DNA from 4 places in the Pseudomonas sp. AC355 genome. Region 3 is predicted to be linked to each of the others. Evidence: predicted binding sites of a transcription regulator. Region 3 holds the regulator's gene; each other region holds the start of a gene.
The links. The regulator FliA, encoded in region 3, starts transcription of late flagellar genes. The targets are predictions, from matches to a motif close to CTAAAGTTTNNNNNNNNNNNGCCGNTAA.
Positions count from the first base shown of each region.

Region 1 (3,241 bases), 3.5 Mb from region 3:
GGTATGGCCACTGACGCTGATCTTGTTCGGCACGGCCTTGATGGTGTCGGTCAGTGCGAACAGGATGTCCTCGAAATAGGGCTGTAACTGGGCCCTGCCCAGGGCGAACATCGGCCGATTCTCGGCATCGACGATCTGAATGCGCAAACCGTCCTGGGTGATTTCGAACAGAATCTGATCCTTGAAGCGCTGCAACTGCGGATCCTGCTCGACCTTGTTCTGCAGTTCCTGCAGCAGCAACTCCAGACGCTCGCGCTCCACCTCTTCGGCCTTGGCCTCGGCCTGCTCGGCGTCCAGCTCGGCAGGATCCTTGGGGTCAGTGTCCGCTTCGTCCCCCGGCGACTCCTGGGGCTGTTCGTTGAGGGTGCGATCCGGCGAAGGAGTCGGTGAGCCGCCGAGGTCGATCACATAGGGGCTGGCACTTTCGGAGAAGCCGATGGGATCCTTGAAGTAGCCGGAAATCAGCTTTTTCTGCTCGGGCGTGGCCGAGGACATAAGCCACATCACCATGAAGAAGGCCATCATCGCCGTGGCGAAGTCGGCGAAGGCGATCTTCCAGGCACCACCATGGTGGCCCCCGGCGACCTTCTTGACCCGCTTGACGATAATCGGCTGGTTGTTTTCCATGGTGCTTAGTTCCCGCGCATTGCCTGTTCAAGCTCGCTGAAGCTTGGGCGGTGCGCCGGGTAGAGGGTCTTGCGCGAGAACTCCACCGCCAGCGACGGCGGCATCCCGGAAGCAGAGGCGACCAGGCCAGCCTTGATGGCCTCGTAGACGTTCAGTTCTTCCTTGGCATCGTGCTCGAGCGCGGCCGCCAGTGGGCCGAAAAAGCCATAGGAAGCGAGAATCCCGAGAAAGGTACCAACCAGCGCCGTGCCGACCTTCTCGCCGATCTGCGCGTTATCCGCCTCGGCAAGAATCGACATGGTGATCACGATACCCAGTACCGCGGCCACGATACCCATGGCCGGCATACCATCGGCGATCTTCGCCACGGCGTGGGCGGGATGATCGAGTTCCTCCTTGAGGCCAACCAGTTCCATGTCGAACAGGCCTTCAAGCTCGTGAGGCGCCATGTTGCCCGAGGACATGATGCGCAGGTAATCGCAGATGAAGGCGACCATGCGTTCATCGCCCAGCACCGCCGGGTACTTGCTGAAGATCGGACTGGCAGCGGGATCCTCGAGATCGGCCTCGATGGCCATCATCCCTTCGCGGCGCGCCTTGTTGAGAATTTCGTAAAGCAGGCGCAGTACTTCCAGGTAGTAGTCGTGAGTGAACCTGGACTTGAACATCTTCAATGATTTCTTGAGGACGATCATGAACATACTGCCCGGATTGGCCTGCAGGAACGCCCCTAGCGCGGCCCCGCCGATGATCAGCACCTCGAAAGGGTGCACCAGCGCCATGAGCTTGCCGCCAGACGCGACGAAACCGCCGAAGACGCAGGCGAAGACAACGATGATGCCGATGATTTTGGCCATAAAGAAAACTTAAAAAAGTGAAAAGAAAGGGAGGTCGCGCGAAACACCCCTTCTACTTATCGGAAGAGATGGGCGAGACTATAGTCAGTTAAGTCTAAAAAAAGCCATTTTGGCATATCCCCATGGTCGCAAGCACGCCGTTACCCCGCACCCTCGATGCCTGGCTCAAGCAGTTGGATGGCCAAGTACTGCCTATCCCGACTCAGCATCACCAGCAGGTACGCCGCGCACTGAGCGACAGCCGCCGCTCGCTACGCGAGATCGCCGACCTGATGCAGGACAGCCCGGCATTGGTACTCAGCGTATTGCGTGAAACCAACCGCAAGAGCAGCAGCATGGGTGAAGCGGCGGAAAGCCTGGAAACAGCGCTCAATCGCATCGGCCTCAAGCGCGCCGAAGAACTGCTGATGCGCATACCGGCCAAGGCGCTCACAGACATTCCTCAGCCGCTTCGCCAGATCCAGCTGATCAGCCAGCACGCCGCGCAGCAGGCCAATGGTCTGTTCGCCGCACGCCTCGCCCGCCTGTGGCAGGAAATCCACTGGGGCAGCTTGTTGTTTCTCTCGCCGGTGTGGGCATTGCTGGCGGCTCATCCCCAGCTGTTCGAAGCCTGGGAGCAACGCGTGCTGATCAAAGGCGAGCGACCTGCACGGGTCGAACGCGACCTGCTGGGTATTTCCCTGTTTGAATTGTGCCTGGCACTGGCTGAGCACTGGCGTCTGCCTGCCTGGATCATTCAGGGCTATCAGTTGCTGATCAGCGACCGGCGCCTACTGGCCAAGGCGCTACGCCTGGCGCGCCTGCACGATGACCCCCTACGCCAACAGCAGCAGCTGGACAGCGATCCGCCCCTACAACGCTGGCTCATGCAACCGGCCAACAGCATCTTGCTGGCCAACGTATTGGCCGTCTCGGCGCACAACGCCTGGAGCGGCAGACACACCCGGCGCTGGCAAACGCTCAATAGCCTGTACTTGCAGATGCCACTTGCGGAGCTGCATCAGCACATTCACCAGAATGCAGTGCACAGCGCACGGCAGGTAGACACCACTGGTCTTTGGCACCCCGCCGAAGCGTTGCTGTGGCCTTGGCATGCGCGGCACTTCCAGCCCCCCAAGCCAGCGCCCACACCGCAAACCGGCGACTGGCGCCAGCTGTGTACCCAACTGCTAACCCAGCCAACGGCGTTCAGCAACGTGGAACAGCTCACCCGTTGCGCCCATGGGGCGCTGCAAGCGACCGGTCTATCGCGCCAAATCCTGCTGCTCGCCGACCGCAGCCATAGCCGCCTGCAGGTGCAGCAACATGCAGGAGTCGATGCCAGCGCCAGCGGTCTGACGCTCGACCCGGGGCAAAGCCAGGTGCTGCGTCGCCTGCTCCAGGCGCCGGCGCAACTGCGCCTGACACCCGCCAATATTGCCCAGTTCTCTGCCCTGCTCCCTGGCAACCTGAAAGCTCTAATACCCAGTGAACACCTGCTGATCCGCTCATTAGCCAGCAATGATCGGGTGGTGATGATTCTGTTCGCCGACCTGCACGGCAAACCGATCAGCGATACCGTTCTGCAAGCCTTCGCCAAGACCGCGCAATGCATCGAGCGCGCCCTGGACACGTTCAGCAAACGTAACCGCTGAGTGACGGGTTTCTCGCTGACTTGCCTGCGCTACAATCGCACTCTTATTTTCATCAACAGAGGCCTGCATGACTGCCTTCGACGAACTGCCGCTGGTCATCGAACCTGCGGATCTCGCGACGCG
Region 1 covers NZ_OZ409843.1:4,241,348-4,244,588, reverse strand. The annotation lists gene motB (flagellar motor protein MotB) at 1-627, opposite strand, end outside; gene motA (flagellar motor stator protein MotA) at 633-1,484, opposite strand; gene ACZ0AI_RS19785 (HDOD domain-containing protein) at 1,607-3,118, shown strand; gene ACZ0AI_RS19780 (rhodanese-like domain-containing protein) at 3,186-3,241, shown strand, end outside.
Region 1: the regulator FliA is predicted to act here: its motif matches at 1,541-1,568, upstream of motA (flagellar motor stator protein MotA).

Region 2 (3,241 bases), 640 kb from region 3:
CCCATTGCCTTGGCCTTGGCACGGGCCGGCTCGACCTCTTCGCCCTGACCGAGATCAGCGGTGAAGGTCACCACTTCACAGTTATAGGTATCTTGCAGCCACTTGAGGATCACCGAGGTGTCCAGGCCACCGGAATAGGCCAGAACTACCTTTTTGACGTCCGCCATGCCATCCACTCCACGGGTTGTTCGGAAAGCCCGTGATTCTACTGCCCATGGCCCGCGATTTACAGGGGTGCGACAGCCCATGGCATTGAAGCGACAGGATCAGGAGGTGGCGGCTGGCGTCGAAGGCACCGGTGGAGCGGCCTGTTCGGCAGGCTGCGCGGGGGCTTCAGGCACCTTGTCCAGGCTTATGGACACCCTGCGGTTCCTTTCCCGGTTGGCGGCCGTAGTGTTGGGCGCCAGCGGGTAACGCTCGCCGTGAAAGCGCATGACGATGCGCTCTTCGGGAATGCCCTGAGCCTTGAAGTACTCCATCACCGCCAGCGCCCGGCGGCGCGACAGGTCGCGGTTGGTCAGCCGGTTGCCGCTGTTGTCGGAGTGACCGTCCAGCTCGATGCGATTGACCGTCGGGTCGGCCTTCATGAAATCGAGGATGATTTCCAGCTTGGCCTTGGCCATGGGGTCGAGCTCTGCCCCGCCGCCCGGGAAGCCGACGGTGGACTTGCGCACCTGGTCGAAGTTGACCGGTAACAGCTTGGCCGTGCAATTCAGATAATCGTCGTAAGCCTTGCGAAAGCGTACCGGCAGCATCCGCACCTCGAGATCACCACCCACCTGGCTGCGATGGCGCACCAGCGGGCTGCGCCCTTCCAGCAAGCCGGTCAGCAAACGCCCAGCCTGCTCCTGGCTGCTGTTGAACGGCACTTCGCCGCTGCCGACGCTAACCACACCGAGGTTGATGTCGCCACGCCCCGGCTGCCATGGCGCCGCTGCTGCGAGTAGCGTTGCCGAGCCGCTGCCCAGCCAGCGCTCCCGGGGCTGCAGACGGAAGGTCGCCTGTTCGCCCGCGCGGCGCACAAACTGGCCCGAACCGAAATCAGTGATCGGTTGCGTCAGCCGGCATTCGAACTGGTCGCCGGCCACCTGCCATTCGACCTTTTCCAGACGAGTCTGGAAGCTGATCGCGGCCACAGGCAGACTCAAGCCTGCGCCGGCGAGCAATCCGACGATGAGGAAAAGAGGCTGGCGCACAGCGAGCTCCACAAGAAAACATAACGTTCCCTGTGGGTATCGGTGGCGGCGGAGAAAACTTGAGCCGTGCGATGGTCTATCTGCGGCGTGCCCCCGCCGGGCTTTTCCGGTAGGATTCCGGGCATGTTTCGCCCCCGCCTGGAAGCCTCAATGACCGACCGCATCACCCTGCTGCGTCCCGACGACTGGCACATTCATCTGCGCGACGGCGCGGTACTGCCGCACACCGTCGCCGATGTCGCCCGTACCTTCGCCCGCGCGATCATCATGCCCAACCTGGTGCCGCCGGTGCGCAACGCCGCCGAGGCTACTGGCTATCGCCAGCGCATTCTCGACGCGCGGCCAACTGGCAGCCAGTTCCAGCCGTTGATGGTGCTGTATCTCACCGATCGCACCACGGGTGACGACATCCGTGCAGCCAAGGCCAGCGGCATCGTCTACGCGGCGAAGATGTACCCGGCCGGGGCGACCACCAACTCCGACTCGGGCGTTACCAGCCTGGATAACATCACCGACGCCCTGGAAGCCCTGGCGGAAACCGGCATGCCGCTGCTGGTGCACGGCGAGGTGACCCGCGCCGAGGTTGATGTTTTCGACCGCGAGAAGGCCTTCATCGACGAGCACATGCGCCGTCTGGTCGAACGCTTCCCGACGCTGAAAGTAGTGTTCGAACACATCACCACCGGCGATGCTGCCCAGTTCGTCAAGGAGGCGCCGGCCAACGTCGGTGCCACCATCACCCCGCAGCATCTGCTGTACAACCGTAACCACATGCTGGTCGGCGGCATTCGTCCGCACTTCTATTGCCTGCCGATCCTCAAGCGCAACACGCACCAGGAAGCGCTGCTCGATGCAGCCACCAGCGGCAGTCCGAAGTTCTTCCTGGGCACCGACTCCGCGCCCCACGCGAAGCACGCCAAGGAAAACGCCTGTGGCTGTGCCGGTTGCTACACCGCTTATGCGGCCATCGAGCTGTATGCCGAAGCCTTCGAGCAGCGTGGCGCGCTGGACAAACTGGAAGCCTTCGCCAGCCACTTCGGCCCGGACTTCTACGCTCTACCGCGCAACACCGACACCATCACCCTGGTGCGTGAGTCGTGGAACGCACCGGCCAGCCTGCCGTTTGGCGAGCAGACGGTAATCCCCTTGCGCGCGGGCGAATCGCTGCGCTGGCGTCTGCTGGAGGCTGGTCAATGAGCGAAGAATTGTACGAAGACGATCAGGAGCAACCGAGCAGCAGCGGCCCGCGTCACCCCATGGCTGCGCGTTTTCGTGGTTACCTGCCGGTAGTGGTGGATGTTGAAACCGGTGGTTTCAATAGTGCTACAGACGCCCTGCTGGAAATCGCTGCGACCACCATTGCCATGGATGAAGGCGGCTTCCTGTATCCCGATCACACGCATTTCTTCCGGGTCGAGCCATTCGAAGGCGCCAATATCGAGCAGGCGGCGCTGGATTTCACCGGCATCAAGCTAGACCACCCGCTGCGCATGGCGGTAAGCGAAGAGCATGCGCTGACCGAGATCTTCCGCGGTCTGCGCAAATCCCTGAAGGCCAATGGCTGCAAGCGCGCCATTCTGGTCGGCCACAACAGCAGCTTCGACCTGGGCTTCCTCAATGCCGCGGTCGCGCGCTGTGACCTCAAGCGCAATCCATTCCACCCCTTCTCCAGCTTCGACACCGCCAGCCTCGCCGGTCTCGCCTACGGGCAGACCGTGCTGGCCAAGGCGTGCCAGGCCGCCGGCATCGAGTTCGACGGCCGTGAAGCCCACTCCGCCCGCTATGACACCGAGAAGACCGCCGAGCTGTTTTGCGGCATCGTCAATCGCTGGAAAGAAATGGGCGGCTGGGAAGACTTCGACGAGTGAGTGCCATGAAAAAATATCAGATCTTCATCGATGGACAGGCCGGCACCACGGGCCTGCAGATTCGTCAGCGGCTGGCCAACCACCCGCAGATCGAAGTGGTCACCATCGACCACGACAAACGTCGTGACGTAGAGGCCAAGCTCGAGCTGATGCGTTCGGTCGACGTGACCGTGCTGT
Region 2 covers NZ_OZ409843.1:108,688-111,928, reverse strand. The annotation lists gene ACZ0AI_RS00565 (argininosuccinate synthase) at 1-167, opposite strand, end outside; gene ACZ0AI_RS00560 (flagellar protein MotY) at 267-1,196, opposite strand; gene pyrC (dihydroorotase) at 1,347-2,393, shown strand; gene rnt (ribonuclease T) at 2,390-3,064, shown strand; gene argC (N-acetyl-gamma-glutamyl-phosphate reductase) at 3,070-3,241, shown strand, end outside.
Region 2: the regulator FliA is predicted to act here: its motif matches at 1,233-1,260, upstream of ACZ0AI_RS00560 (flagellar protein MotY).

Region 3 (3,241 bases):
CATGTGGCTCTAAAGCGAAGTTAGACAAGGTGTATAGATAACATGGGTATGCATCCCGTACAGGTGATCGCGGTGACCGGCGGCAAGGGCGGCGTTGGCAAGACCAATGTGTCGGTGAATTTGTCGTTGGCGCTGGCGGATCTCGGTCGGCGCGTCATGCTCATGGATGCTGACCTGGGGCTGGCCAACGTCGATGTATTGCTCGGCCTGACGGCCAAGCGCACCCTGGCTGACGTCATCGACGGCCAGTGCGAGCTTCGCGATGTTGTCCTGCAGGGTCCGGGTGGCATTCGTGTCGTGCCGGCGGCCTCCGGTACTCAGAGCATGGTGCAGCTTACGCCCATGCAGCATGCCGGTCTGATCCAGGCTTTCAGTGATATCAGCGACAACCTCGATGTACTGATCGTGGACACCGCCGCGGGCATCGGCGACTCGGTGGTGAGCTTCGTACGTGCTGCGCAGGAAGTGCTGGTGGTGGTATGTGACGAGCCGACCTCGATCACCGACGCTTACGCGCTGATCAAGCTCCTCAATCGTGACCACGGCATGAACCGTTTTCGGGTGCTTGCCAATATGGCGCATAGCCCGCAAGAGGGCCGTAATCTGTTTGCTAAGCTGACCAAGGTGACCGACCGTTTTCTGGATGTTGCGCTGCAGTACGTGGGCGCAGTGCCTTATGACGAATCGGTACGCAAGGCCGTACAGAAACAGCGTGCGGTATATGAGGCGTTCCCTCGTTCGAAGTGCGCGCTGGCGTTCAAGGCGATTGCCCAGAAGGTTGATGCGTGGCCATTGCCGGCCAACCCGCGAGGCCACCTGGAATTTTTCGTTGAACGCCTGGTGCAACAACCGACTGCAGACACGGCTGTATGACGACAGCCTCTGGACTCCGTATGTACAGCAAGGCAACAGCACGAGATTCACAGCATCAGTTGATTGAGCGTTACGCGCCATTGGTCAAACGCATCGCCTACCACCTGTTGGCGCGTCTGCCTGCCAATGTGCAGGTGGACGACCTTATTCAGGCCGGCATGATTGGCCTGCTTGAGGCATCGCGTAAATACGACGCCGGTAAGGGCGCCAGTTTCGAGACGTTCGCGGGTATCCGTATCCGGGGTTCGATGCTTGATGAGGTGCGCAAGGGTGATTGGGCGCCGCGTTCGGTGCACCGCAACAGCCGGATGGTCAGCGACGCAATCCGAAAAATTGAAGCGAGAACGGGAAGAGACGCTAAAGATCAGGAGGTTGCTGCCGAACTCCAATTGAGTCTCGAAGATTACTACGGCATTCTTGGCGACACGTTGGGTAGCCGCCTGTTCAGTTTCGACGATCTGTTGCAAGAAGGCGAAAGCGGTGGGCTGCAGGAAGACACAAGCTCCTTGCTGCAAGGGCCTTCGCATGAACTGGAAGACAATCGTTTCCAGGCAGCGCTGGCCGACGCTATCAGCAATCTGCCGGAGCGTGAGCGGTTGGTGTTATCGCTGTATTACGACGAGGAGTTGAATCTCAAGGAAATCGGCGAGGTACTGGGGGTTAGTGAGTCGCGGGTCAGCCAATTACACAGTCAGTGTGCCGCGCGTTTACGCGCACGGTTAGTGGAATGGCGCGCATAAGGAATTAGCAGGGCGCTGGAAAAACACAGTGAACGCAGCAAAGCCGGGCGCAATAGTTTTGCGGCGTTCCGCCAGGCCGGTTTCACGATTTATAAGCGCTTCAGAATGCTGATGGCGTTTTAGGACTGTACGGAGGTCGACTTGGACAAGAACATGAAAATCCTCATCGTCGATGATTTCTCGACGATGCGCCGGATCATCAAGAATCTTTTGCGTGATTTGGGCTTTACCAATACGGCGGAAGCCGACGATGGCGTCACGGCCTTGCCGATGCTGCAAAGCGGCAGTTTTGACTTCCTAGTGACCGACTGGAACATGCCGGGCATGAGCGGAATCGATCTGCTGCGCGCGGTGCGTGCGGATGAACGCTTGAAGCAAATGCCAGTGTTGATGGTAACGGCAGAAGCCAAGCGTGATCAGATCATCGAGGCCGCTCAGGCTGGTGTGAACGGCTACGTGGTCAAGCCATTCACCGCCCAGGTGCTCAAGGAAAAGATCGAAAAAATCTTCGAGCGGGTCAACGGCTGATGTCTGCCGCGAGGTTGTTATGGAACACGAAGATTCTCAAGAGGCCGACCTCGAGTCGACTCTGAAAAGCAATGCCCGCCAACTGGTAAGCAGCCTCGAACAAGGCAACTTTGGCGAAGCGGTACAGCTGATCAATGAACTGAACAAGGCACGCGACCGTGGTCTTTACCACGAAGTCGGCAAGCTCACGCGTGAGCTGCACAACGCCATCGTCAATTTTCAGCTTGACCCTCGGGTGCCCCACGCCAATGAAGTCTCACAGATATCTGACGCGACGGAGCGGCTCAACTACGTCGTGACCATGACCGAGCGTGCGGCCAATCGCACCATGGATCTGGTCGAGCAGAGTGCACCACTGGTCAATGATTTGAGCAGCGAAGCCGATGCTCTGAGCGAAGATTGGGGGCGTTTCATGCGCCGTGAAATGGGCGCTGAGGCTTTCCGTGAGTTGGCCAAACGCATCGAGCTGTTTTTGGCGCGCAGCCAGCGTGACAACAGCAAACTGTCCGGGCACCTCAACGACATTTTGCTGGCGCAGGACTATCAGGATCTGACCGGGCAGGTGATCAAACGCGTCACCCAGTTGGTGACCGAGGTAGAGAGCAATCTGCTGAAACTGATGCTGATGGCCAGCCAGGTCGACCGTTTCGCCGGCATCGATCACGATCACAATGAATTACGTGTAGAGCAGAACAAACAAAAAAATACGTCCCATGGTGAAGGTCCACAGATTCATGCCGATAAGCGTGATGACGTCGCATCGAACCAGGACGACGTCGACGATTTGCTGTCCAGCCTGGGATTTTAGGAGCACGTCATATGAGCTTCGGCGCCGATGAAGAAATCCTCCAGGATTTCCTGGTAGAGGCCGGCGAGATTCTCGAGCTGTTGTCCGAGCAGTTGGTGGAGCTGGAAAGCCGCCCGGACGATATGAATCTGCTCAACGCGATTTTTCGGGGATTTCACACGGTAAAAGGCGGGGCAGGCTTCCTGCAGCTCAATGAGTTGGTGGAATGCTGCCATATTGCCGAGAACGTGTTCGACATCCTGCGTAAGGGTGAGCGTCGCGTCGACTCCGAGTTGATGGACGTAGTGCTCGA
Region 3 covers NZ_OZ409843.1:752,099-755,339, forward strand. The annotation lists gene fleN (flagellar synthesis regulator FleN) at 34-873, shown strand; gene fliA (RNA polymerase sigma factor FliA) at 870-1,613, shown strand; gene ACZ0AI_RS03630 (chemotaxis response regulator CheY) at 1,767-2,141, shown strand; gene ACZ0AI_RS03635 (protein phosphatase CheZ) at 2,161-2,949, shown strand; gene ACZ0AI_RS03640 (chemotaxis protein CheA) at 2,961-3,241, shown strand, end outside.

Region 4 (3,241 bases), 3.3 Mb from region 3:
CGGGTGACCCGGATCGGATTATCGGCTGCATGGGCAGCCCGGGCATCATAGCGAAGCGAGAAGAACATCCGGCGGGCGGGCGTGGCGGCAATGCCAGAGCGCCCAGAAGGTGAGCGTCTGTGGCAGCGCCGTGGGTTCGGGCGCCCGCCCCCGCGAGTGCAAGGCAGGCAGAACGATGACAGGGGCTGAACTGCAAAGCGGGCTAGACATATCAACGAGGCTCGCACGCGGCAATAGTCGCGTTAAATCGTTATTACTGCACCTTCAGATAGCCAGATGCTAAACAATCACCGTTCAAGGCTCCGGCTTGTAGCCCAGACGTAAACCGCCCCAGTGCTTGCCCTGCACATGGATCGGTACGGACAGGTCGTGCATCAGCTCGCCGGTGTCGCGCATATAAGTCTGTAGCAGCACACGCTGCTTGTGGCTGCCGCAGCGGATGCCGGTGCGGTCGTTGAACATGCGCTTACTACGGCTCTTCACCGTGTCCACAGCGCGATCACCGGTGGGCGGATGGTTGAACGCCTCGTTGTGGGTCGGCACATAGCCTTCCGGGGTGGTGGAAATGGCGAATACCAGGCCTTCGTGGCGTTTGAGCAGCGGTTCTTGAAGGGTAGGCAGCACCTGATCCGCATAACCGTCGAAACGGGTCTTGAACTTGGCTGGAAAGCTATTGGGGATCGGCTGGTACTGGCGGTCGAACAAATCCGCCAGGCTGATACGTCCGGCCTGAATATCGGCCTCGAACTGCCGACCAATCGCCGCAGCGCCTTCCAGCGCGAGGTCGTAAATGCGTTGGTGGTAACTGTCCAGGCCGACACTGGCGAGCCGCTCACTGACGGTTTCCGCCTGGCCGACCAACTGCTCGGCCGCCTTGCCCAACTGGCGGGTCTGGTCTTCGCTGCTGCGCACATCACCGCGCAACTGCTCGACCGCCACCAGCAGCTCGGCCAGGTGTTCGTGGTTGCTCGCCGTACCGGCACTGATCTGCGCTACCTGGGTGTCCACATCGGCCGCCAGGTCAGCGATACCGCGCAATTGCTCTCCAGTGAATTCGATCTGCCGGGCGGCCGCTTCCAGCTCTTCAGCCTGGCGCTGGATATGGCTGACCACCGCAGTGCTCTGCTGGCGGATATCGGCGACCATCTGCCCGACTTCACCGGTGGCGGTGGCGGTACGACCGGCTAAGTTGCGCACCTCATCGGCGACCACTGCAAAACCGCGGCCCTGCTCGCCGGCACGGGCGGCCTCGATGGCAGCATTGAGCGCCAGCAAGTTGGTCTGGCTGGCGATGGACTGAATCACCTGGGTAACCTGCTCGATCTGCTCGGTACGGGCGCCGAGCCCGTCGATCAGCTCGCGGCTGGCAGCGGTCTGTGCACTCAGTTGCTGCATGCGGCTGATCGCCTGCTGCAGCTCGGCCTGGCCGCTGGCACTGCTGGTACGCACGGTTTGCGCGGCGCCCAGTGTCTGGCCGGCGAGTTCGGCGTTGCTCTGCTCGGTGCGAGTCACGGCATGGGCACCTTCGCCGATCTGCTCGACCGCGGCCAACTGCGACTGCAGCTTGCCGGCCAGCTGCTGCACGGTGAAGGCCACCTGAGCTGCCGACAGCGCGTTATGACAGGTGTGTTGCGACAGGCTACGGCTCAGCTCATCCAGCGAGGCTGCTGGCGCAGCGTCGGCGGGCGGCGCAGCAGCCTTGCGCCAGGGCCCGAACCACGGCCACAGCGCCAGCAACAGCAGCGCAATGGCGCCAAGATAGGGCGGCAGATGCACCTGCTGCCAGACCACCAGCAACGCGAGCAAGCCGAGCACGTGCAGGGCCAATGCCAGCCGGTCATGCGTAAAACCAGAACCCATGGCGAACCTCATTATTTTTATAGTGCCGGGATGTCGGGCGCAGCGGGCGCGCCGGCAAGGGCCGAGCCTTGTTTAAGCTCATCGGCAGCGCGGGGCGTATCTGTAGAGGCGCGGCAGCCGCCCGACCGAGTTGACCACCTCATCATGCGCCGGGCTATGGCACTTTGGTAGCAGAGGGTCGGCCGCTGGGGGAATGCAGGTCAGCGCTTGAGGCTGTGGCGTTTGACGAAGGCGCGGTCGAAGTAGTCCTTGCAGCGCCCGTAGAACTGCCCGCCGGCGCTCCACTGGCGCCAGCCGAACAAGGCGCCGCCATCACCACTGGCCAGCAACAGCGGCCGCTGGCCGCTGATTTTGAGGTCACGCAGCGGCCCGCCACGCAGCGCGGCGCTCAGGTTGGCGGCAAGCACCGGCACCTGGCGCATGGAATACAGGCCACTCTTGCGCACCCCAGGCAGGTTGGCGCAATCGCCCACGGCGAAAATCTGCGGATGGGAATGGCTCTGCAGGGTCGGCGCAGTGTGCACGAAACCATCGGCATCGCAGCTCAGGCCGCTGTCGGCGATCCACGGGAACGCCTGGGCGCCGCTCGCCAGCAGCAGCCGGCCGCCACGCCACACCGCCGCGTCGCCGCTGATCAGGCAATCACCGTCGATGCGGCTGATCGGACAATGCTCGCGCACCTGCACCCGGCGCATGCGCAGATGGCCCCAGGCGCGCATCCGCAACCCGGCACAGTGGCCGGCCAGCAGCGGCTCGCCACAGAACAGCGCCAACTGCGGCACCTGATCGGCCAGCGCCAGGGCCATTTCCACGCCCGCCACGCCGCCACCGAGAATCGCCAACGGCTGGGGATCACGCTGCCAGGCCTGCCAGCCGGCGATGAAGCTGTCCACCGGCTTGACCGCCAGCACGTCCATCGCGTCGCCCTCGCGGGGCGGACAGGCGACCCGGTCGCCGGTATTCAGCGACAGCCAGTTGCTCTGCAGCACGCGACCATCGCCCAGGCTCAATTGCCGCGTGGCGGCATCCAGCGTCGTCACCGGCGCGACGATCAGCTCGACCTGGGCGGCCTGACACAACGCGGTCAGCTCGATCTGGCAGTCTTCGGCGCCATAACGCCCCGCCACCAAACCGGGCAGCATGCCGGCGTGCCAGGTGTGCTCGGCACTGGCCACCAGGCCGATGCGACCCGCCGGCCGCTCGATCAGCGCCCAGCGCCGCAGAACCCCGAGATGGGCCGGGCCTGCGCCTACCAGCAACAGATCGTAGTCAGTCATCTACACCGATATCCTTGTGAGCCTGAGCAGAGCGGCGCGGGCCGCTCAGCGGAAAGCAGAACGAGCTTTGACCGAAACACGCGCGGAATGATCCGCGCTCCCCG
Region 4 covers NZ_OZ409843.1:4,044,799-4,048,039, reverse strand. The annotation lists gene ACZ0AI_RS18965 (methyl-accepting chemotaxis protein) at 295-1,860, opposite strand; gene ACZ0AI_RS18960 (FAD-dependent oxidoreductase) at 2,061-3,137, opposite strand.
Region 4: the regulator FliA is predicted to act here: its motif matches at 1,939-1,966, upstream of ACZ0AI_RS18965 (methyl-accepting chemotaxis protein).